DNA from 4 places in the Blastomonas sp. RAC04 genome. Region 1 is predicted to be linked to each of the others. Evidence: predicted binding sites of a transcription regulator. Region 1 holds the regulator's gene; each other region holds the start of a gene.

Region 1 (7,950 bases):
GCGCCGAGCGCACCAGCGCTGCGGTTTCGCCCGGGAAAAGCGCTGCAAACAGCTGCGACGATGCGGCCCGGTCGAGCACACCATCGCCCGTCGGATCAGCCACGGCGCGCAGCTGCGCGACGAGCGCGTCCACCGGAGCATCGGCGCCGACAAGGGTCTGCAGCACGCGTCCGGCATCCAGCGCGGTCACCAGCCAGCTGTCGCCGATATCGGTGATCATGATGCTGACGTCGCCCCGCGCGCCGGTCGCCTGAATGTCCTTCACGCTTGCGGGGGCAAACATCAGGCTGTTGCGCTGCTCGGGGGTCAGTCCGGCATCGAGTGCAGCGATCTCGCTGCGGTTTCCGGCCAGATCGTTCGAAACGCCCGCCAGATCAAACTTTGGATCTGGGCGCGCGCCATTGGCATCGATCCGCGCCTCCAGCCCCTGGCGCGCCGCCACCAGTTCGCGGCGTCGCACCAGCAGGCTGGCAAGCTGGGGGTCTGCCTTGGCGGAAAGCTCGCTCGCCGCGATCGCCAGCGTGTCGTCGAGCGCGGTGCGCGCCGCCCATTGCTGAGCGCGGAAGGCATCGTCTGCCGCACCGCGCCGCGCGAACACCTCTGCCAGCCAGCCATAAGCGGGCCGCTGGCGCTCTGCCTGGGCGGACCCGCGGGCAAGCTGCGCGTTCAAGGTCAGCGCCTCGAAAACCTGGCGCGCCTCGGCGACGAGCTCGGTTGCCGGGCGCAAGTCGCCGCGGTCCTCCACGCGCAGCAGAAATGCCCGAGACAGCAGCAGATCGGGATGGTCGGGGGAGAGCGCCTTGCTGCGCAAGTCCACGGCCTGCGCGGCTGCATCGCGCGCGGTTGCCCAATTCTCGATCGAGAAGGCGGCCTTGGCGAGATTGTCGCGCGTATTGGCGCGGTCCCTGTGGCCATCGGGCAGCCGCGCATCGCGCACCGCCAGCAGCTCCCTGGCCAGCGCTTCGGCCTGCGCACCCTGGCCGAGCGCGATCAGCGCAACCAGCCGCGTATCGCGGGCCACCAGCGACCGGTCGCTCTGCGCGCCCAATTGGGCATCGATGATCGGCGTGGCATAATCGAGAAAGGCGAGGGCATCCTTGTGCTGCCCGGCCCGCACCAGCGCCTGGGCGAACTGCGTCCGCATCGTCGCACTGTTCTGGTTGGGGCCGCCATTGGCCTTTTCGATCAGTTCATAGGCCTGCCGGATCGGCGCCATGGCATCGTGCGGACGGTTGATCCGCATGAGGATCGCGCCGAGATTGGCGTAGAGGTTGGCCATCGCCGGGTGATCGGTGCCGAGGGCGCCGCCTGCTTGCGAGATGCCTTCCTGCGCGGTGACGATGGCGTCTTCGGTGCGCCCGGCGGAATAGAAATAGACGACCCGGTTGGCGCTCCAGATGGCGACGTCCTGAGGGACGGGATCCAGCGCGAGGCCAATGCGGATCGCCTCGGCGTTGCGCGCGAGCGCGTCATCGAGACGGCCATGTTCGAGATACGACGCTGCCAGGTTCGACAGCGTTACGGCATGGTCGCGAATGCCCTGGCTTGACGGATCGCTGGCATATTCGGCGGCGAGCTGTTCGTTGATCGCCAGCGCACCGGCATGATCGCCCTTGAAGTTGAGGATATAGGCGCGCAGGCTGAGCGCATTGCGCCAGTCCGCCTTGTATCCCTGCGCGCCCGCAAGCACGGGGATGATCCTGTCGACCTCGGCTTTGGCCGGATCCATCTCGCCCGAAGCAGCCAGCGCCTGGGCGACGTACAGCGCGCGTGCGGCGATCTCGGGATGGCCGGCAGGATAGAGCCGCCGTGCCTCGGCGAGGGTCTGGTCGGCGATCTTGCGATAACCCTCGACATCGCTGTTGGCATCGGCGGCCTCGAACTGCGTGATCAGGGCGTCCAGCCTCGTGCGATCGGGTGCGGCATGGGCTGGTGCCCCCAGAAACAGACCGATACCGCTCGCCAGTGCCACTGCAGCTTTGATCATAGGGGCCCCCCGGTTCTCGATCGCAGACCTGGGCAGCTTGGACAGCCGTATTCCAAATGAAAAGCGATTTCTTGCGCCTGGGACTGTAGCGAAAACGGGACAGCCCGGTGCTGTCCCGGTCAACCTCCAGGGTGACGCGGGTGCCGTGCAGTGCTCGTCAGCGAGGCTGGTCAGTGATAGCGGCGCAGCAGGCCTGCAAGCTTGCCCTGCACCTGCACTTCGTGCGGCGCATAATATTGCGGATCATAGGAGGCATTGGCCGGATCGAGCCGGATGCGGCCGTTTTCGCGGCGCAGATATTTGAGCGTTGCTTCTTCGCCGCGGACCAGCGCCACCACGATCTCGCCATCGCGCGCCGATTCCGTGCGCAGGATCAGCGCGAAATCGCCATCGAGAATCCCTGCCTCGATCATCGAATCGCCCGACACCTCGAGCGCATAATGCTCGCCGCTGCCCAGCAGCGCGGCGGGCACGGGAAGGATTTCGGTGCCCTCGAATGCTTCGATCGGTGCGCCCGCAGCGATCCGGCCATGCAGAGGAATTTCCAGCACATTGTTGTTGGCAGCGACCGGCGGCTGCGCCTTGCGGACTGCGTCCATGCTGACGATGTTGCTCTTGGCCGCATCGGTCTTGGCAGCGGCGGCCGCGGCCAGTTCCTTGGCGCGCGGCTTGACGCTCGCTTCGGGCAGCTTGAGGATTTCGAGCGCGCGCGCACGGTTGGGCAGACGGCGGATGAAACCGCGTTCCTCCAGCGCACTGACCAGCCGGTGGACACCCGACTTCGACTTGAGATCCAGCGCTTCCTTCATCTCCTCGAACGAGGGGGAAATGCCGTCTTCCTCCAGCCGTACCTGGATGAAGCGGATCAGATCGTGTTGTTTGCGGGTCAGCATGCTGAATGTTCCTTTCTGCGCCGGTGGATCGGCGGTCGAACGAATACGGAACAATTACGAAACAAAGCCGGTCAGGTCAAGACCTTGTGTTACGCCCCGGAGCGAAGCGCAATATAGTCGAGCAGGTCGCCGGGCGCGGCTTCAGGCTGGTGCACGGCGCGAACGACCAGCGCATCGGCGGCATGCAAGGAGGACAGCGCGCCGCTGTCCTGGCTCGATACCGGGAACAGCCGCCCGCCATCGATCTGCGCGCGCATGAAGTCCTGGCGGGTGCCATTTGCGGGGAAGGTGGTGCCGGCCCTGGCTTGCGAGATATCAGGCAGAACGTACTGATATCCGGCGAAGGTCCTGACCAGCGGAAGCAGCAGCAGCAGCGCGGTGACATAGCACGACACCGGATTGCCCGGCAGGCCCAGCACGATGGCATCGCCCATCCTCCCGACCATCACCGGCTTGCCCGGGCGCATCGCGATCCGCCAGAAATCGAGCGTTCCGCCGCTCTGGAGCAGTGCGGGCTGGATGAGGTCGTGGTCGCCTACCGAGGCGCCGCCGGTGGTGACGATGATATCGGCGTCGCGGTGGTCGGCGAGCGCCGCTGCGATGATATCGAGCCGGTCGGGCAGCAGCGGCGGCATGGTGATGTCCACCGGAAGCCCCTGCAGCATGGCCGAGAGCATGATGCCGTTGCTGGCCGGGATGTGCGCGGGGCTGGGCAGCGGAGTGCCGGGCGCGACCAGCTCGTCGCCGGTGCTCAGGATCGTCACACGCACCGGCGCGTGAACGCTGAGCGTGCCGTGCCCAGCCATCGCAGCCAGCGCGATCAGCCGAGCGTCTACCCGCGTGCCCGCCGCAGCGAGCAGCGCACCTTCGGCAAAATCATGCCCCGCGCGGCGAATGTGTGCACCGGGTCGCGCGGGTCCGTCGCCGGTCAGGGTCAGCGTGGCGCCATCGATGCCAGTGTCTTCCTGCACCACCACCGCATCGGCATCGGCAGGGACGATCGCGCCGGTGGAGATGCGTATCGCTTCGCCTGCGCCCATCGCGCCATCGAAAGGCCGCCCGGCGGCGCTTTCGCCGATGACCGTCCATGGGCCGGGCAGGTCGACGGCGCGCACGGCATAGCCATCCATCGCGGACAGGTCGGCTGCCGGCTGGCTGCGCCAGGCAACCAGTGGTTCGGCGAGGATATGGCCGTTCGCCTCGAGCAATCCGACCGAGTTGGCAGGCTTTGTGGTGGCGAGCGCGAGCAGCCGCTTCTGTGCCTCGGCCAGCGCGATCAGGCCGCCCGCCATCAGGGCGCGATCCAGTCGCCCGATTTGCCGCCGCTCTTGGCGAGCAGACGGACGGGGCCGATAACCATGCCCTTGTCCAGCGCCTTGGCCATGTCGTAGATGGTGAGCAGCGCGATGCTGCCGGCAGTCAACGCCTCCATCTCCACCCCGGTCTTGCCCGAAGTGCGCACGCGGGTTTCCACGCGGACGCCGGCGCCCGTATATTCGAACTCTACCGACACGCTGCTGATCGGCAGCGGGTGGCACAGCGGAATCAGGCTGCTGGTCTGCTTGGCCGCCATGATGCCAGCGATGCGCGCGGTGCCCAGCACGTCGCCCTTCTTGATGTCGCCCGCGCGGATCGCGGCGATCACCTCGGGCGCCATGCTGATCATGCCTTCGGCCACCGCCTCGCGCACGGAGTCGGCCTTGGCGGAGACGTCCACCATGTGCGCCGCTCCGCTGGCGTCGAGATGGGTGAGGTCAGCCATCAGTCCGCCGATCCGGTGAGCAGCAGCCGCGTTGCGCGGGTGATATCGTCCTGCCGCATCAGCGATTCCCCGACCAGAAAGCTGCGCACGCCATGCTTGCTCAGCCGCACGCAATCCTCGTGCGTGTAGATGCCGCTTTCCGATACGGGGATGTAACCTTCGGGGATCAGCTTCACCAGCCGCTCGGTGTTGGCGATATCGGTCTTGAAGCTGCGCAGGTCGCGGTTGTTGACCCCGATGAGCGGCGAGCGCAGCCTGAGGGCGCGTTCCAGCTCGTTCTCGTCGTGCACCTCGACCAGCACGTCCATGCCAAGGTCGAGCGCGGCGGTCTCGATATCCGCCATCGTCGCGTCGTCCAATGCGGCAACGATGATCAGCACCGCATCAGCGCCCAGCGCGCGGCTTTCGGCGACCTGCCAGACATCGACCATGAAGTCCTTGCGCAGGCAGGGCAGGTCGCAGGCGGCGCGCGCGGCGAGCAGGAAATCGTCATGCCCTTCGAAATACGGCATATCGGTGAGCACCGACAGGCATGCAGCGCCGCCCGCCTGATAGGCTGCGGCATGCGCTGCAGGGTCGAAATCGGCGCGGATCAGGCCCTTGGATGGGCTGGCGCGCTTGATCTCGGCGATCAGGCCGAAACCGGTGAGCGATTTTTCGACCAGCGCTTTGGCAAAGCCACGCGGCGCTGTCGCGTCGGCCGCGCGGCGCTCCATCTCGGCCAGCGAGGCAAGGCCCTTGCGGCGTTCGACCTCGATTCCCTTGACCGAGCAGATTTCTTCCAGCTTGTTCATGCCGCGGCTTTCGTAAAATCAATCCAGCAGTCGAGCAGGGCGTTGGCCAGCCCCTTGTCGATCGCTTCAGCCGCCTCTTCGGCGCCGTCGGCCAGCGTGTCGACCTCGCCCGCGATCAGCAGCGCGGCGGCTGCGTTGAACAGCACTGCATCGCGGTAGGCTCCGCTCTCGCCCTGCAGCAGACGGCGCAACGCGGCCGCGTTGAACGCCGCATCGCCGCCGCGGATCGCCTCGATCGGGTGCACCGGCAGTTCGGCATCGCTCGCCTGCCAGCGCTTCATGATCACGCCGTCCGCGCCGATATCGGCGACCTCGTTGCCGCCAGCCAGTGACAGCTCGTCGAGCCCTTCGTCGCCCGAGACGATCAGCGAATGTTCGGTGCCCAGCATCTCGAGCGCCTCGGCATAGACGTGCACATAGCCGGGGCGCGCGATGCCGATCAGCTGGCGCCTGACGCGAGCCGGGTTGGCGAGCGGTCCCATCAGGTTGAAGATCGTGCGCTTGCCGATCTTCTGCCGGATCGGCTGGATACGCCGCATTGCGGGGTGGTGGTTTACCGCGAACAGGAAGCAGATGCCGATCTCGGCCAACGATTGCTCAGCCGTTGCACCTGCGGCGGTCATGTCCATCCCCAAAGCCTCGAGCGTGTCGGCGGCGCCCGCCTTGGACGAGGCGGCGCGGTTGCCGTGCTTGGCGACGGGCACGTCGCAGGCGGCGACGACCAGCGAGACGGCGGTCGAGACGTTGAGGCTGTGATGGCCATCGCCGCCGGTGCCGCACACATCGACCGCCCCTGCAGGCGCGGCGATGGGGATCATCCGGTCGCGCAGTGCCTGCGCGGCGGCGGCGATCTCGATCGCGGTCTCGCCGCGTTCGGACAGGGCGATCAGGAACTGCGCGATCGCCTCGTCATCGACCGTGCCGTCGAGGATCGCGGTGAAGGCCTCGGCAGCGGCGTCGCGGCTCAGCGGATGGATGGTGTCGGGCAGGCGGGTCATGCGAGCAGCTCCGCGCGCATCGGGCGGACATCCAGCCCGGCGATCGTCATGAAATTGGCAAGAATCCGGTGGCCGAACTGCGTCGCGATGCTCTCCGGGTGGAACTGGACGCCATGGATCGGAAGGGTCGCGTGGGCAAAGCCCATGACATGCGGCGTCGTGCCGTCCTCCACCGCGACCCGCGCATTGACGTGCAGCTCGGGTGGCAGGCTGGCTTCGGGCACCACCAAGGAGTGATAGCGCGTCGCCTGGAAGGGCGAGGGCAGGCCTTTGAACATCCCGCTGTCATCGTGCACCACCGGCGAGGTCTTGCCGTGCATCAGCCCGCCGCGGATCACCTCACCGCCGAAATGCTGGCCGATCGCCTGGTGGCCCAGGCACACACCGAGCAGCGGCTTTCCGGCATCTGCACACGCCGCGACCAGATCGAGCGAGATCCCCGCCTCGTTGGGGGTGCAGGGGCCGGGCGAGATCAGGAACGCCTGCGCGTTGGTCGCAATCGCCTCGCGCGCAGTAAGCGCATCGTTGCGCTCGACGCGCACGTCGGCACCCAGCTCCATCAGGTAATGGACCAGGTTGTAGGTGAAGCTGTCGTAGTTATCGATGACAAGGATCATTGGCCGTATCCTGCTTCGCTGGCCAGCCGCAGGGCTTCGCGCGCGGCGGCGAACAGGGCGCCGGCCTTGGCTTCGCATTCGCGCTGTTCGTATTCGGGAACGCTGTCGGCGACGATGCCTGCGCCCGCCTGGACATGCATCGTGCCATCGCGGACAATCGCGGTGCGCAGCACGATGCAGCTGTCGACCGAGCCATCGGGGGCGAAATAGCCGACGCCGCCCGCATATGCGCCGCGCGTCTCGGGCTCCAATGAGGCAATGATCTCGCACGCGCGCACCTTGGGCGCGCCGCTGACCGTGCCTGCCGGGAACCCTGCGAACAGCGCATCGATGGCATCGCGGTTGTCCACAAGTTCGCCTACCACGTTGCTGACGATGTGCATCACATGGCTGTACTGCTCGACCGTGAAGCTGTCGGTGACCCGCACCGTGCCCGCTTTGGCGACCCGCCCCACATCGTTGCGCCCGAGATCGAGCAGCATCTGGTGCTCGGCGAGCTCCTTGGGGTCGGCGAGCAGGCTGGTGCGGTTCTCGATGTCTTCGGCAGGCGTCTTGCCGCGCGGGCGGGTACCGGCGATCGGACGGATGGTGACCTCGCCATCGCGCACCCGGACCAGGATTTCGGGGCTCGACCCGATCAGTGCGAGCCCGGGAAGGTCGAGGAAATAGAGGAAGGGCGAGGGGTTCACCCGGCGCAGCGCGCGGTAGAGCTCGATCGGCGGAAGCGTGAACGGCGCTGTAAAGCGCTGCGCGAGCACCACCTGGAAGACGTCGCCCGCCTCGATGTAATCCTTGGCCTTGAGCACCATCTCGCCATAGGCACCCGGTGCCAGCACCGGGGAGGGGACAAGCGCCTGCGGGTCAGCTGCGGGGTCGCGCGAGGGCGCAGGCAGCGCCGC
Region 2 (7,950 bases), on a different replicon from region 1:
CCCTCTCCGGAGAGAAGCTTCTTGAGAAAACAGACCCCGCCAGCCGGCGGGGTCTGCAGGAAGTTCAGCTCGGCGGATTCCAGATGATGACCTTCTTCATCGGATCGTCGCCGGGAGCGTTGGCGATGTTGCCGTAGATGGTGCCGAACTCGGGGGCCGAGAGCGACACCGACACATATTCTGCGCCAGTGTTCTGCGAAAAGCGCTTCCAGCCAGCGCCAAGCTCGAACCCGTTTTTGCGCGAGACGATGCGATAATCCGGTTCGCTGTCCTTGGCCTTGCGGCCGTTGGGAATGATGGCGATCGGCGCGGTGACGTTGAGGGTGGCAAGCGTGCCTTCGAAGCTGTCGTCTGCCTTGACGGTGAGGTTTGCAATTGTTGCCATGATATGTCTCCTTCAGTTGCTCGGGGACCATCCCCGATGACGCCAAAAGGAGGGTGCGGCTGCCGCCGTCACCGAGCGGCACGCGAGGGCGAACCCCGAATGGGGTTGACGGCCAAGGCCAGCAGTGCCCTCAAAAAGGCGGAAGACACGGTGTGGTCCAGGGCAAGAGGGTGACGAATGGCGCCAACTGCTACCCACAAGGTCCAGTTGACCGCACGTTCCTCAATACCATCCTTGCTCGGCGCATCGCCGCGCCGCAACCGGTCTAGCCGCACAGCGATGGCCTGCCACATGGCGACTCCATCCGTATCGCCTCCGTCCGCAAGTGTTCCGATCCGTTCGGCGACATGGAGAGGTGCGCCTGCGCCATAGCGCTTGTCGACAGCGAACGCGCAGGCCCACAGGTGCTGCTCGTCAGTCACAATGGCGCCACCATCGCCAGCTGGAACCAGCTCCGGTCGAACCGTAGGGAGAAGGATCCTTCAGGCTCTGCCGATCGCGTCATTCGCAGCCGACCCCGTCCCCATCGCGGTCCAGATGGCGCCCATAGCCGGGCGAACCAATACGCACCGGCGCTGCTCCGGCAGCCCGGGCTGCGGCACAATTAGCGAAATATACATCGCCAGAAAGGCGCTGTGGTCGCGCAGCTGGCGCGGCGCTTTGGGCTGCACCGCCATGGCAATGCCTGCCGCCGTTCTTGCGATCATTATGGCAACCGTCCGCAGCAAGGCCACCGGGATGGGCGATGCTGATCGCTGGCACCACGGCCATCTGGACAACGACGAACCGAAGGAGGAGATGCTTCAGCCTTTTTCCCATGGGCACAGAATGCCACGCGCGCTGGTGCTGCGCCAGTTCAATCGCAGCGGTGCCCAGCCCAATACCTGTCCCAGCGCGCGGCATAGCCATCGCGAACCATGGCACAGGAAAGGTCGCCTGAACGCGGCGACACGCAAAAAGCAGCCGTACGATTGCCCCCCGCCCCACCCTTCGAGGTGCACCGCATGGCAGGCCCCCGCACCAGGACATGGCCGGTTGCATTAGTCCCGGCTGGTTCGCCGACAAGCGACACGAGGTGATCACGCGATGCAAGCGGCTCGGCCTCCGGGCAGGGATGGCCGGGACTGCAGCTGCCATCCATTTCTCGGGCGGCTATGCCAGACAGCCGAATGCGAGGTCCTTCCGCGCACCAGATCGGGCCATCGCCATCCCAGACAGCGGTCGGCGTGCAGACAAAACTCTGGCCGGAAGGAATGGCGGAGAGAAGAAGAAGGGTGAGCGACATTCCTCTGCGGTAATGCAACTGCCCAGGAAAGTGCAAGCCGAAGCCCTTTGGTTCGCAACCGCGCCTCCCGCCTGATGAGCCCCCTGCTCGGAGCGTACCTGCTAAACGTGATGACCGCCTCAGCGCACACTAAGGCAAACCGCCTTGCATAAATGTTCTATTTTTGTTCTTATTATGCCATGACCCGATTCGACATTGAAGACATGGCCAGTGCGATTCTCGCTGCCCCCGGCTGGGCGCGCGTTGGCATAACCGCGCCTGCCCGCCATATCCGCGACGATGCCGCACAGGAGCTGGCGCGGTCGGTCGCTGAGGCGCTGATGGATGGGCAGCAGGGGCCTGAAAAGGACGAACAGCCCGAACTCGGTCTGTGAGATGGGTGGCTGGACACGTGACGGCATGCGCGTTGCGACCTGCCTTTTCGAGGCGGCTGCCTGGCATTACGCGGTTCGCCCGGTCTGCCGATACGGGCACAGCGCGACTTTCAATCCGCATGGCCTTTGGTGGCATTTTCATAAACGTATGTGGGACGATCGGCTCAAGCCTGCCCGTGAGCATTTCTGGTGCCGCAGCTGCAGCCTGCAGCACCGCAAACGGGTGCGCCCGGTCCGCCTGGAGCTGGTCCGTCAGAGCGCGGCCGACATCGAGCTTGCCTTTCCGCCAGAGCGTGAATGGAAGCGAGCGATAAGCCGGTTTCGCAGCTGAACCCCTTCTCCACCGCCGATGAGCACAAGCACCCTCTCGCCATCATGAGGCTATCGCCTGTGAAGACGGCAACACGGTGCGGCTGGACATTAGCGACCTGGTGCCCGAACATTGGTGCAAGACGGTCCTCCCGGCATCGATGCCGGGGCGGCGAGTTTGGCTGTGCAACGGGAGGCAAGGCGATGTGCAATCTTGTGACGCTGAAGACGTCGATCGCGGAAGTTGCCCAGACTTTTTTCGCCCGTATTGGCCGGAATACCAATGCCAGCCCCGGCGATGTCTATCCCGGGTATCAGGGATTCGTTATCCGGGAAGAGAACGAAGAGCGGTTGCTTGAGGCCATGACATGGGGCTTTCCGCGACATTCGGTAAACCGCAAGACGGGCAAGCCCAACAAGCCGAACCCGGTCAACAATGCGCGCGACGATAAGCTGATGTCAGCCCACGGCATGTGGAACAAGTGGTTCACGGACACGCAATACCGCTGCCTCATCCCGTTCACGGCCTTTGCCGAGGCCGAAGGCGAGACAGGACGGATGACCAAGTCCTGGATCAGCGTTGCCGATCAGCCGCTTGCAGCCTGGGCAGGTCTTTGGCGACCGAGCGACGAATGGGGCGACTGCTATACCGGTGTGATGGTCGATGCGACCAGGGAGCTCTGGCACATCCATGACAGGATGCCGGTGATCCTTGAGGCTGACGAGCATGATCGTTGGCTGCATGTGCCAGCAGAAGAAGCGATGGCGCTGCTGCGCCAGTATCCTGCTGACCGGCTGCGTGTCGATCAGACCAGCGAGCCCTGGTCGAGCCGCCGCACCGCCGACACGCCCCTGCTGCTCTGACCTGAAAGAGAGGTTGGCGACATGCCCCGCGACTGGCCCAGCCCCAATGACAAACCCGTGTCCCGCTGGGAATTCTGGATCCTTGCAGTCCTGACAGCAGCAGGTCCTGCAAGCCTGCTGTTATGGTTGTTCAGCTGAACGGGCAATGCCCTTTCCGGCATGCACCAGAGACCTGCCCCCTCCCCCAAGCCAGGCGCAAAACCTGCCCTGCTAGCCGCCCGGCCAGGCAAGCCATGCTGGCCCCTTTCCGGGGGCTGTGCAAAGGCCCTCACCTGCCCAAACCAGGCTGGAATGAACAGGACACGAGGACAGGTCATGACCGCCAGTCTGAAGGCAAAAGCACTCGGCCTCGATTTTGGTACGACGAACACCGTTGTAGGCCTAGGCGATGCAGATGGGGACATCCATTGCCCATGGCCTCGCCCTCATCGGCCTTGAGAATGATCCAACCCAATGGGCGGCGTAACAATGCGCGCTACTCTTGCCCGGAGCACGAGGCATGGAGCTGCCGCTGGAAGTGGAACAAGGGTTCGTACTCTGGTCGAGTTCGGGCGTCGGCTACCGACCAGGGTCAGTCGTTCACGAGAGCCATCTTGACCGTCCGCAATTGCCAAAACTAGCCATACCTTGCCGCAAGATGTCGCCTAACAAGCCTTATTGAAGGCTCGGTATACCTCGCGCGTGTATGCCGCGTAGAACTTGATAAACCGGATGAACAGACCAAGCGCTAGCACCCCAGCGCCGATCGCGAGGAACGCATCAGACTGTTCACCGGTACGCCACGCTAGGATCGTTAGGAGCGCGGCAGCTATCAGGTTGGCGAAGGACACGTTGCGGCAGAAGCCGTACTGATTGAGGAAGTTGTCCATCCTTGTGGCCGAATCTGCAATCGAGCGCGCGGGGGTAAAGGCGCACTGAAATGCGGCGTCCGCCTGAATGTTCGGTTCAGTAACATTCAGGGCTCGCGCCAGTTTAGTGACGATCGCCGCGCGATAATCTGCAGGAAAAGGTTCATACTCGCGAGCCCCGACGACGGTCCCGAAGCAATGCTCCCGAAACCGTTGAGGCTCCAGGCCAAGTATGACCGCTGACGGATCACGCAACACTCGCTTGGCGATCAAGTGCTCGAAGATGGCTGAAGAGGGAATTGCAACGATGTGGCCGACGAGGTACGCTATCGCCACCCAAAACACCGCTATGGCCACTTTCCAATCTGTATGGCTTGCGAGCGTTGAACCCATGAAAGTGCGGTCAGCCGCAGCTAGCACCACCATCCCTGAGGTGAGGTAAGCGTAGAACTCATAGCTGGTGAGCGGGAACCAGTCTTTCACAGGGTGTACTCGGTCTCAACCGTGAAACTGCCTACATATCCCTTAAAGGCAGACTGGCCCTCATCCGTGAGCTTCTTGTGCGAGTAGCCCTCTTCTGAGGCGTAGACGTGCACCTTGTCATTCACGAGATCAAAGGTGAGATCGCCCGCCTTGTTCTGCGTAAAAATATTGTAGCCGGTGTAGTAATTGAGGTGCCGCGACGGTGCCTCGCCGATGATGATGAACTGAGGGTCCAGCTTTTCCAACCAACTGTCCGGAATCTTCCCAGAGTCGCGACCATGGTGAGCCGCCACAACGACGGTGGTTTTTTGTAGATTAATCGAGTCGGTGATGTTCTCCATGAAGCCAGTTTCCAAGTCACCGAGCCACATGAAGCTGGCGCCACCATTCAAGCTGTAGCGGATAACAGCCGATGTGTTGTTGAAGCTCTCGCCCGCATCGCAACAAGCCAAAGCTTCCTTGAAGTGCTCATTTTCCGTATCCGGCCAAAGGATGTTGATACCGGCTGCACCTCGGCCGTCCCCTTCCTTGTTCATCCACTTCCGAGTGCAGCCCTTGAAGATGTGGAAGGCCTTATCGCCGTCCCGCAGCTTGCAGTAGCGTTTGAAGGATTCAGTCTCGGGGTCCTTTATTGCCTGGTTCTTGACGCAGTAGAAATTGACGATCGGCATCGCGTCATCGAGCCGTTCAATCCCCCCAAAGTGGTCCTGGTCCGGGTGCGTACAGATAAAGCGACTGATGCTCTTGCCAGCCGACTGCGCCTTCAAATCCTCGATGATCCGATCCGCATTCTCGTCATTGAGATTGCAGTCAATGATCGAGAAGTTGTCGCTGCCATGCCTAATGTAGAACATGTCGCCGTTCCCTACGGCAAAGCTCTTGATGACCGACACGAGAAGTCCTCTGGTTCGAGTGCGACTGGCAATGTAGCCCCCATTTCATCGAATTCAAAGCATTAGGAATGAATTGCAAATAGACCGGGCGTCAAGTTGAACTGAGACGGACGGAGCACATTAGGGCGAAAAGCTACCGTCCGACATAGCCGCAACGAAGGGCAGCAATCCGCAAGCTGCGCCCCAAAACTTTCCGTTCTCAAAATCGTCGAACTACCCGGACATAGGTCAGAGGGCTTGCTCGGCTCCAAGAATGACCGGCTTTGACGAAAGGGGACCCCACCCCGAACAACGGCGAATGGCCGCAGTGTCCCACGATCCGGCATTCGCATCCGGCAGCAGTCGACCCAGACCCAGTCGTTCTGATCTGCCACCACGAACGACTGCTCGTGTTAAGTGCCGCCGTATAGCCCCGGCTAAACAGACCGTCAGATTAACGCCCTTAGTCTAATCCGCAGACTACGTCGCGGTGATCCTGCCAGCCGCTATCGAGATTGGCGGGTGCAAAAAATCCATCTGAGGGCAAAATCTAATGCCTATCCGGCTCTTGCCAACGCCATCCATCTGCGCTGCCGATGGGCGTAAAACAGGCGAGCGAACAGAGCGACGAACGGGGTCAGCACTCCGGCATGGACGTCCACCCTATCCATGTAGCGCGTGCCACCACAATCTGCCGCGACGAAGATCCAGTGATCCCAGGTCTTCGCCATTAGTCCATGACCATTGTCCCTAAGCACCATCGGTCCTGCATCATCGGGAAATTCGATGCCGATGGTCTGCGGTCCGAGAGGCACGACGCCGAGCAGCCACAGCGTCGATTCGTGGTTTCCGGTCGTCCAGCGGTCGGGGAAACGTCCAGCCTTTGGCTTGAAGCGAACCCATGGCGCGGCGACATAGTCGAGCGTTTCAGATTTCTGCACCCGTTCCCACACCCAGTCCGGTGATCGCGGAAGTCGGCAGCTCAACTCTATGCGCATCCGCGTTCCTCCACTTGCAGCCCATGGCCCGTTCGTCTTGGGTTTCTTCTAATGTCAGTGTCAGGTCCCATAGGCTGGTGCTCCATCGGCACTGCTGGGCGATTCGGCTTCGCGCCGCTTCTGACCGAACCGCGCATAAAGCGTCGGCAGCACAAACAGCGTTAGCAGTGTTGCAGAGATCAGCCCGCCGATTACCACGGTCGCGAGTGGCTTTTGCACCTCGGCACCTGCGCCATTGCCCAGCGCCATAGGCACGAAGCCCAGCGATGCCACCAATGCAGTCATCGCCACCGGACGCAGGCGCGCGAGTGCCCCCTCGCGTGCCGCTGCTGCCCGGTCCAGCCCTCGTCGCATCAGGTCCTGAATGGCCGAAAGCATGACAAGACCGTTTAGGACCGCCACACCCGACAGCGCAATGAAACCGACAGCAGCGGAGATCGAGAACGGCATTTCGCGCAGCACCAGCGCAAGAATGCCTCCGACCAGCGCCAGCGGCACGCCGGTGAACACGATGAGCGCGTCGCGCACCGACCCAAGCGCCCCGTAGAGCAGCAGCATGATCACGGCGAAGCAGATCGGGACTACGACCATCAGACGGTCCCTGGCCGAGGCCAGATTCTCGAACTGACCGCCCCATTCCAGATACGTTCCCGGCGGCAGCTCGACCGAGGACGAGACCGCCGCCTGAGCCTCCGCGACAACGCTGGCGACATCGCGCCCACGGACATTCGCCTGAACGACGACGCGGCGCTTGCCATTCTCGCGACTGATCTGGTTCGGACCGTCGATCACGGAAACATCGGCCACGGTCGATAGCGGAACGAAACCACCGTCGGGTGTCGGCACTGGCACCTGTGCGATGCTGGTCAGGTCTGACCGTGCTGCTTCTGGCAGGCGGATGACGACCGGGAACCTCCGGTCGCCCTCGAAGATCATGCCGGCTTCGCGCCCACCGATCGCTGCTGCGACCGTGTCCTGAACATCGCCTGCGGTCAGCCCCAGCCGCGACATTGCTGTTCGGTTAGGGCGGATGTCGAGCATGGGCAGACCCTCGGTCTGTTCGACACGGATGTCGGTCGCGCCTTCGGTTCGTCGCAGCACCCCCGCAATGGCTTCGGCGGTCGCGTTCATCTGCGCAAAGTCGTCCCCGAATATCTTGACGGCTACATCGCCGCGCACCCCCGCGATCAATTCGTTGAAGCGCATCTGGATGGGCTGGGTGATTTCGTAGTTGTTGCCGGGCAGCGTAGCGAGCCGCTGCTCCAGTCGCTCGACAAACTCGGCCTTGGCGAGCCCTGGATCGGGCCATTGGTCGCGCGGCTTCATGATGACGAAGGTGTCGGTGACATTGGGCGGCATGGGATCGGATGCGATCTCGGACGTTCCGGTCCGGGAGAAAGCAAATGCAACCTCGGGCTCTTTCGTAATCGCATTCTCGACCATGAAGTGCATCGCTTGTGCCTGATCGACCGAAATGCCGGGAATGCGGATCGCTTGGACCATGACGTTGCCTTCGTCGAGCTGCGGCAGGA
Region 3 (7,950 bases), 1.1 Mb from region 1:
CCGGACGGGCATGGGGCATCGGGGCGGCAAGGGGGCGCAGCGTAAACATCATGGCTAGGTACGGCTCTTTTTATGGTTCGGACGCCGGGGGAGAGGCGCGAGGGGGAATTTATCTGTTGCAGTGCAATATGATGCGGGGCCGAGCCTTAGCCAGTGCTGAATTGTAACAAATTTTCGCGCAAGCGGCGAAGCGCTGCGACAGACGACATCAACTCCCGTCTTTTCTTTTGCACGCTTTGTCTGTAAGGCGCGCTCACCTTTGCGCAGGCGGTTCCCCGGAACAGCGGCGCATTTCGATGACACACCGTTTGTGCCGTCATAACCAGAACCACATTGCAGGGGCCGAATGGCAAAAGAAGAACTTCTCGAAATGCGCGGCCAGGTGGTCGAACTGCTTCCCAACGCCATGTTCCGCGTGAAGCTGGAAAACGATCACGAAATCCTGGGCCACACCGCCGGCAAGATGCGCAAGAACCGCATCCGCGTGCTGGTGGGCGATGAAGTTCTGGTCGAGCTGACGCCTTATGATCTGACCAAGGGCCGGATTACATACCGCTTCAAATGAGCATGGCGGCGATGCCCCCGCTCATCCTTGCATCGGCCAGTCCGCGACGCCAGCAGCTGCTGGCGCGGATCGGCGTGACCGCCGATGCCATTGTCCCTGCCGATATCGACGAGACCCCGATCAAGGCCGAACTGCCGCGCGTCTATGCGCGGCGGATGGCGGCGCAGAAGGCACAGGTCGTCGCCAGCCAGCACCCCGACAGCGCGGTGCTTTCGGGCGATACCGTGGTGGCGGTCGGCCGCCGCATCCTGCCCAAGGCCGAAAGCGAAGCCGAAGCGCGGATGTGCCTCGAGCTGGTTTCGGGCCGCCGCCATATGGTGCTGAGCGCCGTCACCCTGATGCTGCCCGATGGCCGCAGCCTGCACCGGCTGTCCGAAAGCGCGGTCATCTTCAAGCGGCTCCACGCCGATGAGGTCGACGCCTATATCGCCAGCGGCGAATGGCAGGGCAAGGCGGGTGGCTATGCCATCCAGGGCAGCGCCGAGGCACTGATCCGCTCGATGGCGGGGAGCTATAGCGGCATCATGGGCCTGCCCTTGTACGAAACGCGCAGCATGCTGGTTACCGCCGGTCTGCTGAGCCCCGCCGCATGACCCACTGGATCCACGAAGACGGCATCGGCGAGGAGCGCGCCGCGCTGATCGAGCATGGCCGCATCATCGAAGCGCGCATCCAGCGCAGCGATCTTGCGCTGGGCTGCGGCGCGGTGGTCGAGGCGCGGCTGCTGGCGAAAAGCGCAGGCGGCCACCGCGCGCGCGTCGCGCTGGCCGATGGCAGCGAAGCGATGCTGCAGCCGGTCCCCAAGGAGCTGAGCGAAGGCAAGATGCTGCGCGCCGAGGTGCTGCGCGAAAGCCTGTTCGAGGCCGGAACCGCGCGCCACAAGCCCGCCAGGCTGCGCGCGGTCTCCGCCGATACGCCGTTGCGCGCGACCCCGAGCCTGCTCGATCGGATCACCGCCGATGGGCACGAGATCGTCCGCGCCACACCGCACGGAGCCGATCTGCTCGCCGATTCGGGCTGGCACGATCTGCTGGCCGAGGCTGAAACCGGCGAGGTCGCCTTTACCGGCGGATCGCTGACGCTGTCGCCCACCCCTGCGATGATGGTGATCGATGTCGATGGCGACATCGCGCCGCGGGCGCTGGGGCTGGCAGCAGCAACGCAGAGCGCGCTCGCGATCCGCCGCCACGGCATCGGCGGCGGCGTGGTCGTCGATTTCCCGACGCTCGCCGACAAGGCCGATCGCAATGCCGTGGCCAACTATTTCGACGCCGCAATGACCATCCCGTGCGAGCGCACCGCGATCAACGGCTACGGGCTGATGCAGATCGTGCTCAAACGCACCCGCGCCTCGCTGATCGAACTGCATGCTGCAGACCCGGTGCGCTGGCGGCTGCTCGCCGCGCTGCGCAGCGCCGAGCGCGATCGCGGCACCGGCCCGATCACGCTCGATCTGGCGTCGGACGAATCGCGGCTGCTGCAACGCGAACCGGCGCTGCTCGAAGCACTGCAGCGCCGCAGCGGGCGCCCGGTTGTCCTCGCCGAACGCACCGCCTAGATACCACGTCATGACCGATCCCCGCCCCAATCCGCGCGCCTGCCCGATGTGCCGCAAGCCCGCTCGCGCCGAATTCACACCCTTTTGCAGCAAGGCCTGCAAGGACCGCGACCTGCTGCAATGGCTGGGCGAAGGCTATAGCGTCCCCGGCCCGCCCGCCGACCAGCCCGATGCGGATTATGATTGAGGCCGAATCCGAAAAGGGAGAACGGTCGCGCGATTTTGCTATGGACAAGCCCCGCCTGCCCTGCCTATAGGCGGCGCTCCAAATCGCCGGTGAGGCGATGCAGGCGGCACGTCGGTGCCACCAGATGCCCGGGTAGCTCAGTTGGTAGAGCATGCGATTGAAAATCGCAGTGTCGGCGGTTCGACCCCGTCCCCGGGCACCACTTCCTTCCTTTCACGAGCAGGTCCCCGGCGTCCCGCCGCCTTGAGCCCACTGCAAAAACGTCTGGCTTGGCGCGCGCCGGCGGCCCATGATCGGCGTGCGTCCGTTTTTCAGCAAGGAAAGCCAGATGACCGGCAGCATTCTCGTGATACTGGGATCGGAGCGCATATCCGGCCCGCCCGAACCGCCGCGGCTTGGCGAACGGGTGGCAGCCGCATGCATGCACAGGCTGGAGGCAAAGGCGGTGCCTGCCACGCTGGTCGATCCGGTCGAGATCGAGCTGCCGCACCCCTTCAAGCCGCATTTCGCTTATCGCCGCGGATCGGCGCCTGAAGTGCTCGACCGGCTTGCCGAGCAGATCGCCGCGGCTGATGGCTATGTGATGGTCAGCCCCGAATACAACCACATGATGAGCCCGGTGCTTGCCGACCTGCTCAACCATTTCGGCAGCTCGCTGTTCTCGTACAAGCCCAGCGCCATCGTCACCTATTCGGCAGGCCAGTGGGGCGGGACGCGCGCTGCGGTCAGCATGCGCACCTTCCTGTCCGAGCTGGGCTGCCTGCCGGTCTCGGCGATGATCCATGTGCCGCGCGCGCACGAAGTGTTCGGTGCGGATGGCACCTACCTTGCCGGCGTCGATGCCGCGCGCTGGGACGGCTATCTGGACCGGACGCTCGACCAGCTGGGCTGGTGGGCGGCAGCGGCTGCGCGGCAGCGCGGCGATGGCGGCAAGCGGCCCGGCGCGTTCATGGTCGATCCATCGCAAAGAAATGCGCCCTGACGCCATGGCCGGGCCGGTCGCGCACCCGATGCCGGGCGATGTCAGGTTCACCACCCGCGCCGCGCCGCCTTCACTCGATCATGCGGTGCTCGAGCTGTGGCATCTCGACGATCCGGGGGCACCGCATTGCGGTTTGCCCAAGCCGTATGTCGAGATCGTGGTCAGCCTGCGCGGGATCCACTGGTGGCGCGCGGCACCGGGCATGCCCGAGCATCGCTATGCCACCGCCTGGGTGACCCCGGTGCAGGACGGCCCGCGATATGCCCGCGCCGAAAGTCGGCGCGAGCTGGTGGGCGCACGGCTGCAGCCCTGGGCGGCCAAGGCCTGGCTTGGCACGCTGCCCCCCGGCAATGGCACCCCGCCCCCCAGGCTATCGGCGCTGCTCGGCCGCGAGGCAGGTCTGTTGCGCGATTCGCTCAAGGCTGCGGACAGCCTGGACTCGCTGTTCGAACGCTTTGCTGCGTGGCTCGAGGTACGGCTGCCCGACCGCGATGCGATCACCCTGCCCGCCCCTTGTCGCGACACCGACCGCGCGATGGATCTCGCCAGGGCGGTCGAGGCGACCCCGCGGCACTATCGCAGGCTGTTTTCGGGCCGTACCGATCTGGCGCCCAAGCGCTGGCTGCTGCTCCACCGGATCGACGCGGTGCTGCGCGATCCCAGGCTCGCCGACCCGCAATTCTCGCTCGCGGTGCTGGCGTGCGAGCATGGCTTTGCCGATCAGGCGCATCTCACGCGAGAAATGAAGCGGTTCACCGGCGCCACCCCCGGCCAGTTGCGGCACCGCGCCGCGCATTATCCCCCGCACATGCTGATGCCGCGATGACCCCTTTGTTCAATCCTGCGCTTGCGCCCGCTGCTAATCGAGGCATCGAAAGGAGCTTGGCATGAGCATGGGACGGAAAATTTTGGCGGTGGTGCTGGGGACGGTCACTGCAGGGCTCGCGATTGCGGGGGTGGAGATGCTCGCGCATGGCCGCATCACCGGCGACGCATTGTTCGCTGCAGTGGCGGCGGGTTACGGGCTGGGTGCTTTCGGCGGCAGCCTGTTGGCATTCCGGCTCTCAGGGGCGCGCTGGACCGCGGTCGCAGTGACGGGGATCCTCGCGCTGCTCGCCATCGGCAACCTGTTCGCGCTGCCGCACCCGATGTGGTTCGTGCCGGTCGCTGCGGTGACGCTGGCGGCGGGCCATGCCGCAGCGATCGCGGTATCGCGTCGGTCTGGCGGACAGGCCTTGTCCTGACGGGGTCCCGGCCTATGATCGCGCATCAGGCACGGAGACGAACATGACGCTGAAAGACACGCTGGTTCCCACCTACATCCAGATGCTCGGGGCGCTCTCCGCGTGGCTGGACAAGGCATCGGATCAGCTGCCCGCCGACAGGGCCGCAGCGATGATGCGCGCGCGGCTCGCGCCGGACATGTTCCCGCTGTTCACCCAGATCTGCTTTTCGTGCGTCCAGGCGCAGGAGGGCATCTTCCGCCTGCGGCAGGAGGAAATGCCTGCCTCGGTCGGCGCGCTGCTGGCGGACGGGCGCAACGCCGACACGACCACGCCGACGATCGCCGATGCCCGGGCCCGAATCGCCGAGACGCTGCGGATCGTCGAGGCAGCCGCTGCGGACGCGCCCGATCTGTCGCCCGATGCGCCGCTGGCGCACACCTTGCCCAACGGCATGGTGTTCGATCTCACCGCCGCGCAATACGTCCGCGACTGGGCGCTGCCGCAGCTCTATTTCCATGTGATGGCCGCCTATGCCATCCTGCGGGCCGAGGGCGTGGGCATCGGAAAGGCGGATTTCGTCGCGCACATGTTCCCCTTCCTGCGTCCAGGGACGATGCCCAAGCCCGGCTGACCCTTGCGGCAACCGGACACAAGGCGAGTGCGTACGGAGCGATGATGACGCCAGGCTGGCGTCATCGACGAGTCCTTTTCGCGGGCTATCACCGCGATCAGCAAGGGAGAACGATGATGGCCTATGTTTCCGCAGCCGATGGTACGCAGATTTTCTACAAGGACTGGGGTCCGAAGGATGCCCAGCCGATCGTGTTCCACCATGGCTGGCCGCTGTCGTCCGACGACTGGGACACGCAGATGTTGTTCTTCCTCGATCAGGGCTTCCGCGTCGTCGCGCACGACCGGCGCGGCCATGGCCGGTCACAGCAGGTGAGCGAGGGACATGACATGGACCATTATGCCAGTGATGCCGCAGCCGTCACCGCGCATCTCGACCTGAAGAATGCGGTGCACATCGGCCACTCGACCGGCGGCGGCGAAGCTGCGCGTTATGTCGCTCAGCACGGCATTCCGCAGAGCCGCGTCGCCAAGGCCGTGCTGGTCGCGGCGGTGCCGCCGATCATGATCAAGACCGAGCGCTACCCCGGCGGACTCGACATGGAGGTGTTCGACGGCTTTCGCAGCGGCCTCGCCGCCAACCGCGCCGCCTTCTTCCGCGATGTCGCCTCCGGACCGTTCTATGGCTTCAACCGCGAGGATTCTCAGCCCGATGAGGCGGTGGTCGAAAACTGGTGGCGGCAGGGCATGATGGGAAGCGCCAAGGCGCATTACGATGGCATCAAGGCCTTTTCCGAAACCGACCAGACCGACGACCTGAAGGCGATGACCGTCCCTACCCTGGTGCTGCACGGCGATGACGATCAGGTGGTGCCTTACAAGAACGCCGCGCTGCTGCAGGCCGATCTGCTCCCCGATGCCACGCTGAAAATCTATGAAGGCCTTTCCCACGGGATGCTGACGGTCAACGCCGACACGCTCAACGCCGATATTCTCGCCTTCATCCGATCCTGATCCCAAAGGTCACGCGCCCGGTACGCAGAAAACGCGACGGACCGGGCGCGGAGCACCGCCAAGCCCCTGTTCTTTCTTTGTTCTTGACTCTATATCGGTGGCATGAGCGAAAAACCGATTCTGCAAAAATTGGGCGTGCTGGCCGACGCCGCCAAATACGACGCTTCCTGCGCCTCGTCGGGAACGATCAAGCGCGACTCAACCGGTACCAAGGGGATCGGATCGACCGGCGGGATGGGGATCTGCCACAGCTATGCACCCGACGGCCGCTGCATCTCGCTGCTCAAGATCCTGCTCACCAATTTCTGCATTTATGACTGCCGCTTCTGCATCAACCGCGCGTCGAGCAACGTGCCGCGCGCGAGGTTCAATCCGGAAGAGGTCGTGCGGCTGACGCTCGATTTCTACAAGCGCAACTATATCGAGGGGCTGTTCCTCTCTTCCGGTATCATCCGGTCGGAAGATTACACGATGGAGCAATTGGTCGAGGTCGCGCGGCTGCTGCGCGAGGAGCACCGTTTCGGGGGTTATATTCACCTGAAGACCATCGCCGGCGCCTCGCCCGAACTGATCGCGCGTGCAGGCCTCTATGCCGACCGCCTCTCGACCAATGTCGAACTGCCCACCGAAGCAGGGCTCAAGAGCTTCGCGCCAGAAAAAACCTCGGCGACGATCCGCAAGACGATGGCAGGCGTGCGCGTCGGGCTAGACGATGCGGCAGAAGCTGCGCGCGGGCGGCTGCTCAAGAAAGCCAAGCCACCGCGCTTTGCCCCGGCGGGCCAATCGACCCAGATGATCGTCGGCGCTGATGGGGCCAAGGATGACGACATACTGCAATCGGCAACCAGCCTGTATTCGGGGTACAAACTGCGCCGCGTCTATTACTCCGCCTACAGCCCGATCCCCGATGCGAGCAGCGACCTGCCCCCCGTGCGTCCGCCGCTGATCCGCGAGCACCGATTGTACCAGGCCGACTGGCTGCTGCGCTTCTACGGCTTTTCTCGCGGCGAGATCATGGAAGGCGCAGACGGCGGCATGCTCGACCTGACGATCGACCCCAAGCTCGCCTGGGCGCTGCAGCGGCGCGAGGCGTTTCCGGTCGACATCAACCGCGCGCCGCGCGAGATGCTGCTGCGCGTGCCGGGCCTCGGCACCAAGGCGGTCGAGCGGATCATCGCCGCGCGGCGGCTGGGCGCGGTGCGGATCGGCGATCTGGCCAAGCTCACCGCCTCGGTGAAGAAGGTGCTGCCGTTCATCACCACCCCCGACTGGCGCCCCGGCGGGTTGACCGACAGCGAAAACTTGCGCGCACGCTTCGCCCCGCCGCCCGAGCAGATGAGCCTCGCGCTCTGAAGCCAAGATACATGCGCGAGATCATCCTCAACACCCCCGGCGACTTTGCCGAATGGCGCGATGCCGCGCGCGCGCTGCTCGCCGCCGAGGTACCGCCCGAGCAAGTCGTCTGGCGGCAGGCGGGCGAGAGCGCCTCGCTGTTTTCCGACGACGCACCGCTGGTGCCCCGGCGCACGGTTGCCCTGCCCCGCGCGCTGGTGACCACGCTCGACCGCGTGATCTGCCATCGCGACGCGAACGTGCCGACGCGGCTCTACACCATCGTCTGGCGCGCCTTGGGCGACCGGCGGCTGCTCGAACGGCGCACCGACAACGACGTCGACTGGCTGGCCAAGTCCGACAAGGCGATCCGCCGCGACCTGCACAAGATGCACGCGTTCGTCCGCTTCCGCAGGCTGGGCGGCGAGGATGCCGAACGCGAATCCTTCGTCGCCTGGTTCGAGCCCGAACACCGGATCGTGCGGCTGGCGGCACCTTTCTTCCGCAAGCGCTTCT
Region 4 (7,950 bases), 1.1 Mb from region 1:
CGGCGTCAGCGCCGATGCGACCCGTGTCTATGCCACAAACGGCGTGGGAGAGGTCGCTGCGCTCAATTCCGCCGATGGCTCGCAGATCTGGCGGGTGAAGCCTGCTGGACCCTTGCGCGGCGCGCCGACGCTGGCGTTCGGTTCGGTCTATGTGATGACCCAGGACAACCAGCTTGTCTCGCTCAACCAGGCAGATGGCTCCATTGCCTGGCAGCAGGGCGGATCGCTGGGCCAGGCCGGCGTGTTCGGCGTTGCCGCTCCCGCGGCAGGCCAAGGCACCGTGGTCGCGGGCTTCTCGAGCGGCGAGCTCATCGCCTATCGCTATGAAAACGGCCGCAACCTGTGGTCCGATGCGCTTGCGCGCACCAGCATCTCGACCTCGGTGTCGTCGCTGACCGATATCGATGCCGACCCGATCATCGATCGCGGCCGCGTCTATGCGGTGGGAGAGGGCGGCCGCATGGCGGCGTACGAACTCGTTACCGGACAGCGCATCTGGGAACTCAACATCGCAGGCATTTCGACCCCGGTGATCGCGGGCGAATGGCTGTTCGTGCTGACCGACGATGCGCGCATCCTGTGCATCGCGCGTGCCACCGGCAAGGTGCGCTGGTCGACCCAACTGCAGCAGTATCGCAAGGAAAAGAAGAAGGAAGGCCAGGTCCACTGGAACGGCCCCGTGCTGGCCGGCGGACGCCTGTTCACCGTCGATACGCTGGGCGAGATCGGTGTGGTCAATCCTTCTGACGGCAGCTTCAGCGTATTGTTCGACGTGAAGGAAAAGGTCTCGCTGCCTCCGATCGTCGCGGACAACACGCTGTACGTCCTGGACGATGGCGGAACGATCACCGCGTTCCGCTGACACCGGCTAAAGCGACGCACCTGATCGCGGGGGGAGACAAAACCGCTTTCCCGCGATACAGGCGTGCGCATGTTACCTGAAATCGTCATCATCGGCCGACCCAATGTCGGCAAATCCACTTTGTTCAACCGTCTGGTGGGCAAGAAGCTGGCGCTGGTCGATGACCAGCCCGGTGTTACGCGCGACCGGCGTCTGGGCAAGGCGGAGCTGCTCGGCCTGCACTTCCAGATCGTCGATACCGCAGGCTATGAGGACGAGGACCCCGAAACGCTCCCCGGTCGCATGCGCCGCCAGACCGAGCAGGCGGTCGCGACCGCCCGCGCGGCGCTGTTCGTGTTCGATGCCCGCGCCGGAATCACCCCGCTGGACGAGGAAATCGCGCGCTGGCTGCGCACCACTAAGACCCCGATCATCCTGATGGGCAACAAGGCCGAGGGCCGCGCTGCCGATGGCGGGCTGATGGAATCCTATTCGCTGGGCCTGGGCGAGCCGATCGCGTTCAGCGCCGAGCACGGCGTGGGGCTTGCCGAGCTTTTCGACGCGCTGCGCCCGCTGATCGAGGACTGGGACGAGGGCGGCGATGACGACACGCAGCTGCCCGCGGTCAACATCGATGCCGAATCGGTGGACGAGAACGCGCTGGAGGCTGCACCGCTGCAGCTCGCCATCGTCGGTCGCCCCAATGCAGGCAAATCCACGCTGATCAACACCATCCTGGGCGAGGACCGGCTGATCACCGGGCCCGAGGCCGGGATCACCCGCGATTCGATCGCGATAGACTGGACCTGGAACCCCGCCGACGGCGCGCCCTCGCGCCCCGTGCGGCTGATCGATACCGCCGGCATGCGCAAGAAGGCCAAGGTGGTCGACAAGCTCGAAAAGCTCTCGGTCGCCGATGCGCGCCGTGCGATCGATTATGCCGAGGTGGTGGTGCTGCTGCTCGATGCGACCCGCGGGCTGGAACTGCAGGAGCTCAAGATCGCCGACAACGTGATCAAGGAAGGCCGCGCGCTGATCATCGCGATCAACAAATGGGATGTGGCGCAGGACGCCTCGAGCCTGTTCAACGGCATCAAGGCCGCGCTCGACGAAGGTCTGGCGCAGCTCAAGGGCGTGCCCGTGCTCACCATATCGGGCATCACCGGCAAGGGCATCGACACGCTGATCAAGGTCGCGTTCGAAACGCGCACCGCGTGGTCGCGGCGCGTCTCCACCGGCAAGCTCAACCGCTGGTTCGAAATGGCGATCGAAACCAACCCGCCTCCTGCGCCCGGCGGCAAGCGGATCAAGCTGCGCTACATGACGCAGGCCAAGGTCCGCCCGCCCGGTTTCATCATCTTTGGCACCCGGGTGGAGGAGCTGCCCGAGAGCTATTCGCGCTATCTGATCAACAGCCTGCGGCGTGACCTGGACTTTGGCGCGGTTCCGGTGCGGCTGACCTATCGCGCGCCCAAGAACCCGTTCGCCAAGGACTGACTGCGGGCAAGCGGCCTATTGTGCGAAAATTGCGGGCATCCGCGCGCGGTTATTGGGACGTTGCAAGACTTCGTTTACCATTGTCGGGGTAATTTACTCTCGGAGTGCTTTGGGGCACGACGGGAGATTGCATCATGTCCTATCTAGAGGCGCCGTTGATCAGCTGGTCGACCTTTGCAGAGGCGCGTGCCACGTTGGGGACCGATTTCGTGCGCATTCTGGGCTATTTCCGCGAAGACGGCACAAAGTCCGTCGACGCGATCGAGGCCGCGATGCGCGACAAGAGCGCTGCCAGGCTGGTGCTGCCTGCGCACACGCTCAAGGGCGAATCATGGCAGTTCGGCGCCGAGCAGCTGGCGATGCTGGCCGAGAAGATCGAGATGACCGCGCGCCATTGTGTCGAAACCCAGCAGGAACCCGACGAGCTGCTCGAGGATATCGTAGGGCTGCGCGATGTGTTCCGCCTGTCGCTGGCGTCGCTTGAAAAGGAGGCCAACCCGCTGGTCGAACGCCGCAGCTTCGGCCGCCGCACGCCGGTCGCGGGCGCCGCAATGGGCGCGCAGCGCAGCTTCGGGCGCGGCTGACCGCGTCTCTCCTTCTGCCCATGGCTTGACCAGGCAGCTTTGCAGTCATATCTGGGCGGCATGGCTATCCTCCCTATTCTTGAAGTGCCCGATCCGCGGTTGAAGACCGTCTCCACACCCGTCGAGACGTTCGACGAAGACCTGCGCACGCTCGTCGCCGACATGTTCGAAACGATGTACGACGCGCCCGGCATCGGGCTGGCCGCGATCCAGGTCGGCGTGCCCAAGCGCGTGCTGGTGATCGATCTGCAGCACGAGGGCGAAGACGGCGAGCTGGTCAAGACCCCGCGGGTGTTCATCAACCCCGAAATCCTCGATCCCTCGGACGAGCACACGCTGTACAACGAGGGCTGCCTGTCGGTCCCCGATCAGTATGCCGAGGTCGAGCGTCCCTCGACGATCCGCGCCCGCTGGCAGGATCTGGACGGCAAGGTGCATGAAGAGGCGATGGACGGGCTGATGGCGACCTGCCTGCAGCACGAGATGGACCACCTCGAAGGCATCCTCTTCATCGATCACCTCTCGCGCCTCAAGCGCCAGATGGTGCTGAAAAAGCTTGAGAAGCTGCGCAAGGCGGCTTGATCGCCAACGTTTTGACAGCTTAGATCAGATCGTCACCCCCGCGTATGCGGGGGTCCCGCTTCTGCGCGTACGTTACGCCAAAGCGGGATTCCCGCATTCGCGGGAATGACGGGTATACTACCCAGTTGTTTCCCCCGCGAAGGCGGCGGCAGTTGTCCCCAGAGCGATGGCTTTGCCCCATTGCCAAGCCTTCCCCTGCGCTTTAGGTTCGCTTTTCGTTCTCCATACCCCGATCGGAAAGTACCAGCATGGACCCCGTGGTCGCCGTCCTTATCGTTGTCGCCCTGATCATCGGGCTCGCCATTGGCTGGTGGCTGGGCGGCAGGCCGCTCGCCGATGCGCGCGCCGAGCGCGAGGAGGCGCAAGGCGCGCTCAAGGAGCTGCAGGAGCGGTTCAACGCCGCGATCCGCGATCTGGCAGGCGCGAGCGAGCGGGCGAAGCTGGCCGACGACCTGTCGCTGCGGCTGGAAGCCGTGCGCACCGACCATGCCGCGCTTTCGGGCCAGCTCGCCGCCGCTGCCGAGCGTGCACGCCAGGCCGACGAGCTGGCAGCAAAGCTCGACACCCTGCGTGCCGACCACGCCGCCGCCGCGCGCGAGCTTGCCACGATGAAGGCCGATGCCGCCAACCATGAAAAGCAGATGCGGATGCTGGTCGAAGCGCGCGAACAGCTCTCGCAGCAGTTCGGCGAAGTCGGCAACAAGCTGCTGGGAGAGGCGCAGGAAGCGTTCCTGCGCCGCGCCAACGAACGTTTCGCGCAGTCCGAAGAGAAGAACGAGGAAAAGATCCGCACGCTGCTGGCGCCGGTCGGCGAACGGCTCAAGACCTATGAGGAGCAGGTGCAGAAGATCGAGGCGACCCGCAGTGAGGCTTATGGCGACCTTAAGGGCTTGATGGATCAGATGCGTGCTGGCCAGCAGCAGGTCCGTGACGAGACCGCACGGTTGGTCAATTCACTTCGCAACGCTCCCAAGGCGCGCGGTCGCTGGGGCGAACAGCAGCTCAAGAACGTTCTCGAAAGCTGCGGGCTGTCGCAACACACCGACTTCATGATGGAAGTCAGCGTCGAATCCGAGGACGGGCGCCTGCGTCCCGATGCGGTGATACGCATTCCGGGTGGACGCACGCTCATTGTCGATGCCAAGGTTTCGCTCAACGATTACCAAGACGCGTTCGAGGCGGAAGACGATCTGGTCAAGTCCACCGCAATGGCGCGGCATTTCCAGTCGATGAAGAATCACGTCAATGCGCTTGGCGGCAAAGCCTATCAAACCCAGTTCGGTGACGCGCCCGATTATGTGATCATGTTTGTTCCGGGCGAGCATTTCCTGTCGGCCGCGATGGAGCATGACTCCACGCTCTGGGATTTTGCGTTCGGCAAGAAGGTGTTGATCGCGACGCCGACCAATCTTGTTGCCATTGCGCGGACGGTGGCGAGCGTCTGGCAGCAGGAGGCGCTCGCGGCCAATGCGCGTGAGATCGCCGAACTGGGCAAGGAAATGTACGATCGCCTCGCGGTCTCCGCCGAGCATTTGAAGCGCGTCGGTTCGGGCCTGTCGAGCGCGGTGGGGCACTACAACAAATTCGTCGGTAGCTTCGAGCGCAATGTACTGTCCACTGGCCGCAAGTTCGCCGCGCTCAACATCGAGACCGGCAAGCGCGAGCTGGAAACGATCGACGAGATCGAAGCGCTCCCGCGCTATGGCGATGCTGCGCTGATCGAGGCGGATGCAGAGGTGAAGGACGCGCCCCAGCTGGCCGCTGAGTAGACGCGCAACCGCCCGCCGTTACCGTCGTCCCGGACCTGATCCGGGACCCAGAGCGAAATCTTGCAGGCACCCGCCCCCGGCTTCGGGGCAAGCCCGGGGTAACCGGGAGTGGTAACGTGGCGGAAGTGTGCGGTACCAAAATCCTCCCCGAGACAAATTCGGGGAGGATCTGGAAGGTCACTGCCCCGTGAACTTCTTCGCGAAGCCCATGATGTCGTTCATCGGGTTGCCGTCGCCGTCGCGATCGAGAAAGCCGGTGACTTTTTTCAGCGCATCCTCGCCGCCGACCTGCGCGAGCAGGTCATTGAGCTTGTCCATCGGCAGGCCGGTCGACTCAGCAGCCGATGCGACGGTGTCCCCGGGCTGGGGGGCGGCCTTGCCGAGCGCGGCCATGGCTGACTGCACCTGCTCTTCGCTGAGGCCTACCTGCTTGGCGAGGCTGGCAATCTTGTCGACGCCGCCCAGCTGGCCGACGATGTTGTTGAGGAAATCCATCGATGCGTGCTCCCACCTCCAGCCGGGCTCTTCCGGCGAACGGGGAGCAAGTTAACATGGCGACGGCGCGCTCGCCACGCCAATCACCCCGGCAGGCGGGCGACATCTGGTAAAATCACCGCACGCCGGGCCTCAACCGAAAACAGCCGCTCGCGCGAATAGAAACGCAGCGGCCAGTCGCGCGCGCCTTCGGGCGCGTCGAGCAGCGCGTTGACCTTGTCGACCAGCGCAAGCGCAGGATCGATGCGCCGCACGAACGCGGCGACCCCGACCGCATAGCAATGAGTGATCGTGGCGTGGAACCCCTGCGCATCGGTGTTTGGCGTCCCGACGCTTTCGTTGTGCCGCCGGATGATGCCGGGCAGTTCGTGCGCCGCATCCAGATCGGGGCGCTCGGTGATCAGCCACAGGCAGGCGGCGACATGCGCCTCATGCGTCCATTCGGCGCGCGGCAGGCAAGCGCCAATCAGCCGCTCGCCCAGGAGGCGAACGGCTGACGACGTTTCAAAATAGCGGATTTCAGCTGCGGGCATCATCGGGCTTTCGACTGGAAAGGCCCGATGCTGTCCGGGCCGGATCAGGCAGCGACGGACTGCCGGACAGGAGCGGCGCTGCGAACGCCTTCATCGACATGGTCTTCGAATTGAGCGAAGTTGTCGATGAACTGGCCGACCAGCTTTTGCGCAGTGGCGTCATAGTCCGTCTTGTCGGCCCAGGTGCCGCGCGGATCGAGGATCGCAGTGGCGACGCCGGGAACGCTCACCGGAACCTCGAAGCCGAAGTTCGGATCCTTGCGGAATTCGGTGCTGTTGAGGCTGCCGTCGAGTGCGGCATTGAGCAGGGCCCGCGTTGCCTTGATCGGCATGCGGTTGCCCACGCCGTACTTGCCGCCGGTCCAGCCGGTGTTGACCAGCCAGCAGGTGACGTTGCCCTTCGCGATGCGCTCCTTGAGCAGGTTGCCGTACACCGAAGGATGGCGCGGCATGAACGGCGCACCGAAGCAGGTCGAGAACGTCGCCGAAGGCTCGGTCACGCCGATTTCGGTGCCCGCGACGCGCGCGGTGTAGCCCGAAAGGAAGTGATACATCGCCTGCTCTGCGGTCAGCCGCGCGATCGGAGGCAGCACGCCATAGGCATCGGCTGTGAGGAAGATGATGTTCTTCGGCACCGGACCCAGGTTTTCGGCCGAGGTGTTGGGGATGAAGTCAATCGGGTACGAACCGCGGCTGTTTTCCGCGAGCGTGTTGTCGGCGAAATCGAGCGTTCGGGTGTCCGCATCCATCACCACGTTCTCGAGCACGGTGCCGAAACGCTGGGTGGTGGCGTAGATCTCAGGCTCGGCTTCGGGCGAGAGGTTGATCATCTTGGCGTAGCAACCGCCCTCGAAGTTGAACACCGCGGTGTCCGACCAGCCATGCTCGTCATCGCCGATCAGCGTACGGCTGGCGTCAGCCGACAGCGTGGTCTTGCCGGTGCCCGACAGGCCGAAGAACACGGCGGTCTCGCCCTCGGGGCTGATGTTGGCCGAGCAGTGCATCGGCATCACGCCCTTGGTGGGCAGCAGATAGTTGAGGATGCCGAACACCGACTTCTTCATCTCGCCGGCATAAGCGGTGCCGCCGATCAGGATCAGCTTTTCGGTGAGGTTGACCGCGATCACGGTTTCGCTGCGCGTGCCATGCCTGGCCGGATCGGCGCGGAAGCTGGGCAGATCGATGATCGTGTATTCGGGCGCGAAATCAGCGAGCTGGTCGGCGGTGGGGCGGACCAGCAGCGTGCGGATGAACTGGCTGTGCCAGGCGAATTCGTTGATCACGCGAACGTTGACGCGGTACTCGCTCTGCGATCCGCCGAACAGGTCCTGCACGTACAGCTTGGGCTTCTCGGCGAGCGCGGCCAGGAAATCGGCCTTCAGCGCGGCGAAATTCTCGGGCGTCATCGCTACGTTGGTCTTGCCCCACCAGACCGAGTTTTCGGTCTCGGCATCCCGGACGATGAACTTGTCGGTGGCGCTGCGGCCAGTGTGCTTGCCGGTCGCGACGACCAGCGCTCCGCCCTTGGCGAGCGAACCTTCGCCATTGCGGAGGGCTTCTTCGACCAGCGCTTCGGTGCCGAGGTTCCATTTCTGGTTATCGGTTGCGGTAAAGCCCTGATCGGCAAGCGAAACTTTGGATTTGTTAGC

The links. The regulator LexA, encoded in region 1, represses DNA repair genes until DNA is damaged. The targets are predictions, from matches to a motif close to GTTCCNCNCTTGTTCT.
Region 2: a site for LexA is predicted at 1,825-1,840, ahead of BSY18_RS00560 (DUF6771 family protein). Genes of this name have one in related genera too.
Region 3: a site for LexA is predicted at 6,171-6,186, ahead of BSY18_RS08940 (putative DNA modification/repair radical SAM protein). Genes of this name have one in related genera too.
Region 4: a site for LexA is predicted at 3,711-3,726, ahead of rmuC (DNA recombination protein RmuC). Genes of this name have one in related genera too.

The regions. Positions count from the first base shown of each region.
Region 1 covers NZ_CP016460.1:584,161-592,110, forward strand. Annotated here, with positions in the region: gene BSY18_RS03885 (CHAT domain-containing tetratricopeptide repeat protein) at 1-1,987, opposite strand, end outside; gene lexA (transcriptional repressor LexA) at 2,158-2,880, opposite strand; gene BSY18_RS03895 (molybdopterin molybdotransferase MoeA) at 2,970-4,172, opposite strand; gene moaC (cyclic pyranopterin monophosphate synthase MoaC) at 4,172-4,642, opposite strand; gene trpC (indole-3-glycerol phosphate synthase TrpC) at 4,642-5,436, opposite strand; gene trpD (anthranilate phosphoribosyltransferase) at 5,433-6,434, opposite strand; gene BSY18_RS03915 (anthranilate synthase component II) at 6,431-7,051, opposite strand; gene BSY18_RS03920 (anthranilate synthase component I family protein) at 7,048-7,950, opposite strand, start outside.
Region 2 covers NZ_CP016458.1:112,044-119,993, forward strand. Annotated here, with positions in the region: gene BSY18_RS00545 (DUF736 domain-containing protein) at 65-385, opposite strand; gene BSY18_RS20850 (DUF6961 family protein) at 454-807, opposite strand; gene BSY18_RS21620 (excalibur calcium-binding domain-containing protein) at 887-1,522, opposite strand; gene BSY18_RS00560 (DUF6771 family protein) at 1,850-2,044, shown strand; gene BSY18_RS00570 (SOS response-associated peptidase) at 2,342-3,217, shown strand; gene BSY18_RS00575 (hypothetical protein) at 3,862-4,548, opposite strand; gene BSY18_RS00580 (hypothetical protein) at 4,545-5,441, opposite strand; gene BSY18_RS00585 (hypothetical protein) at 5,978-6,418, opposite strand; gene BSY18_RS00590 (efflux RND transporter permease subunit) at 6,479-7,950, opposite strand, start outside.
Region 3 covers NZ_CP016460.1:1,677,379-1,685,328, forward strand. Annotated here, with positions in the region: gene BSY18_RS08885 (TonB-dependent receptor plug domain-containing protein) at 1-19, opposite strand, end outside; gene infA (translation initiation factor IF-1) at 347-565, shown strand; gene BSY18_RS08895 (Maf family protein) at 562-1,158, shown strand; gene BSY18_RS08900 (ribonuclease E/G) at 1,155-2,123, shown strand; gene BSY18_RS08905 (DNA gyrase inhibitor YacG) at 2,134-2,310, shown strand; tRNA gene BSY18_RS08910 (tRNA-Phe) at 2,437-2,512, shown strand; gene BSY18_RS08915 (NADPH-dependent FMN reductase) at 2,639-3,292, shown strand; gene BSY18_RS08920 (helix-turn-helix transcriptional regulator) at 3,282-4,118, shown strand; gene BSY18_RS08925 (hypothetical protein) at 4,186-4,536, shown strand; gene BSY18_RS08930 (DUF1993 family protein) at 4,580-5,149, shown strand; gene BSY18_RS08935 (alpha/beta fold hydrolase) at 5,266-6,102, shown strand; gene BSY18_RS08940 (putative DNA modification/repair radical SAM protein) at 6,205-7,455, shown strand; gene BSY18_RS08945 (UdgX family uracil-DNA binding protein) at 7,467-7,950, shown strand, end outside.
Region 4 covers NZ_CP016460.1:1,665,149-1,673,098, reverse strand. Annotated here, with positions in the region: gene BSY18_RS08875 (outer membrane protein assembly factor BamB family protein) at 1-862, shown strand, start outside; gene der (ribosome biogenesis GTPase Der) at 932-2,338, shown strand; gene BSY18_RS08865 (Hpt domain-containing protein) at 2,473-2,922, shown strand; gene def (peptide deformylase) at 2,983-3,504, shown strand; gene rmuC (DNA recombination protein RmuC) at 3,753-5,273, shown strand; gene BSY18_RS08850 (hypothetical protein) at 5,451-5,768, opposite strand; gene BSY18_RS08845 (hypothetical protein) at 5,852-6,304, opposite strand; gene BSY18_RS08840 (phosphoenolpyruvate carboxykinase) at 6,346-7,950, opposite strand, start outside.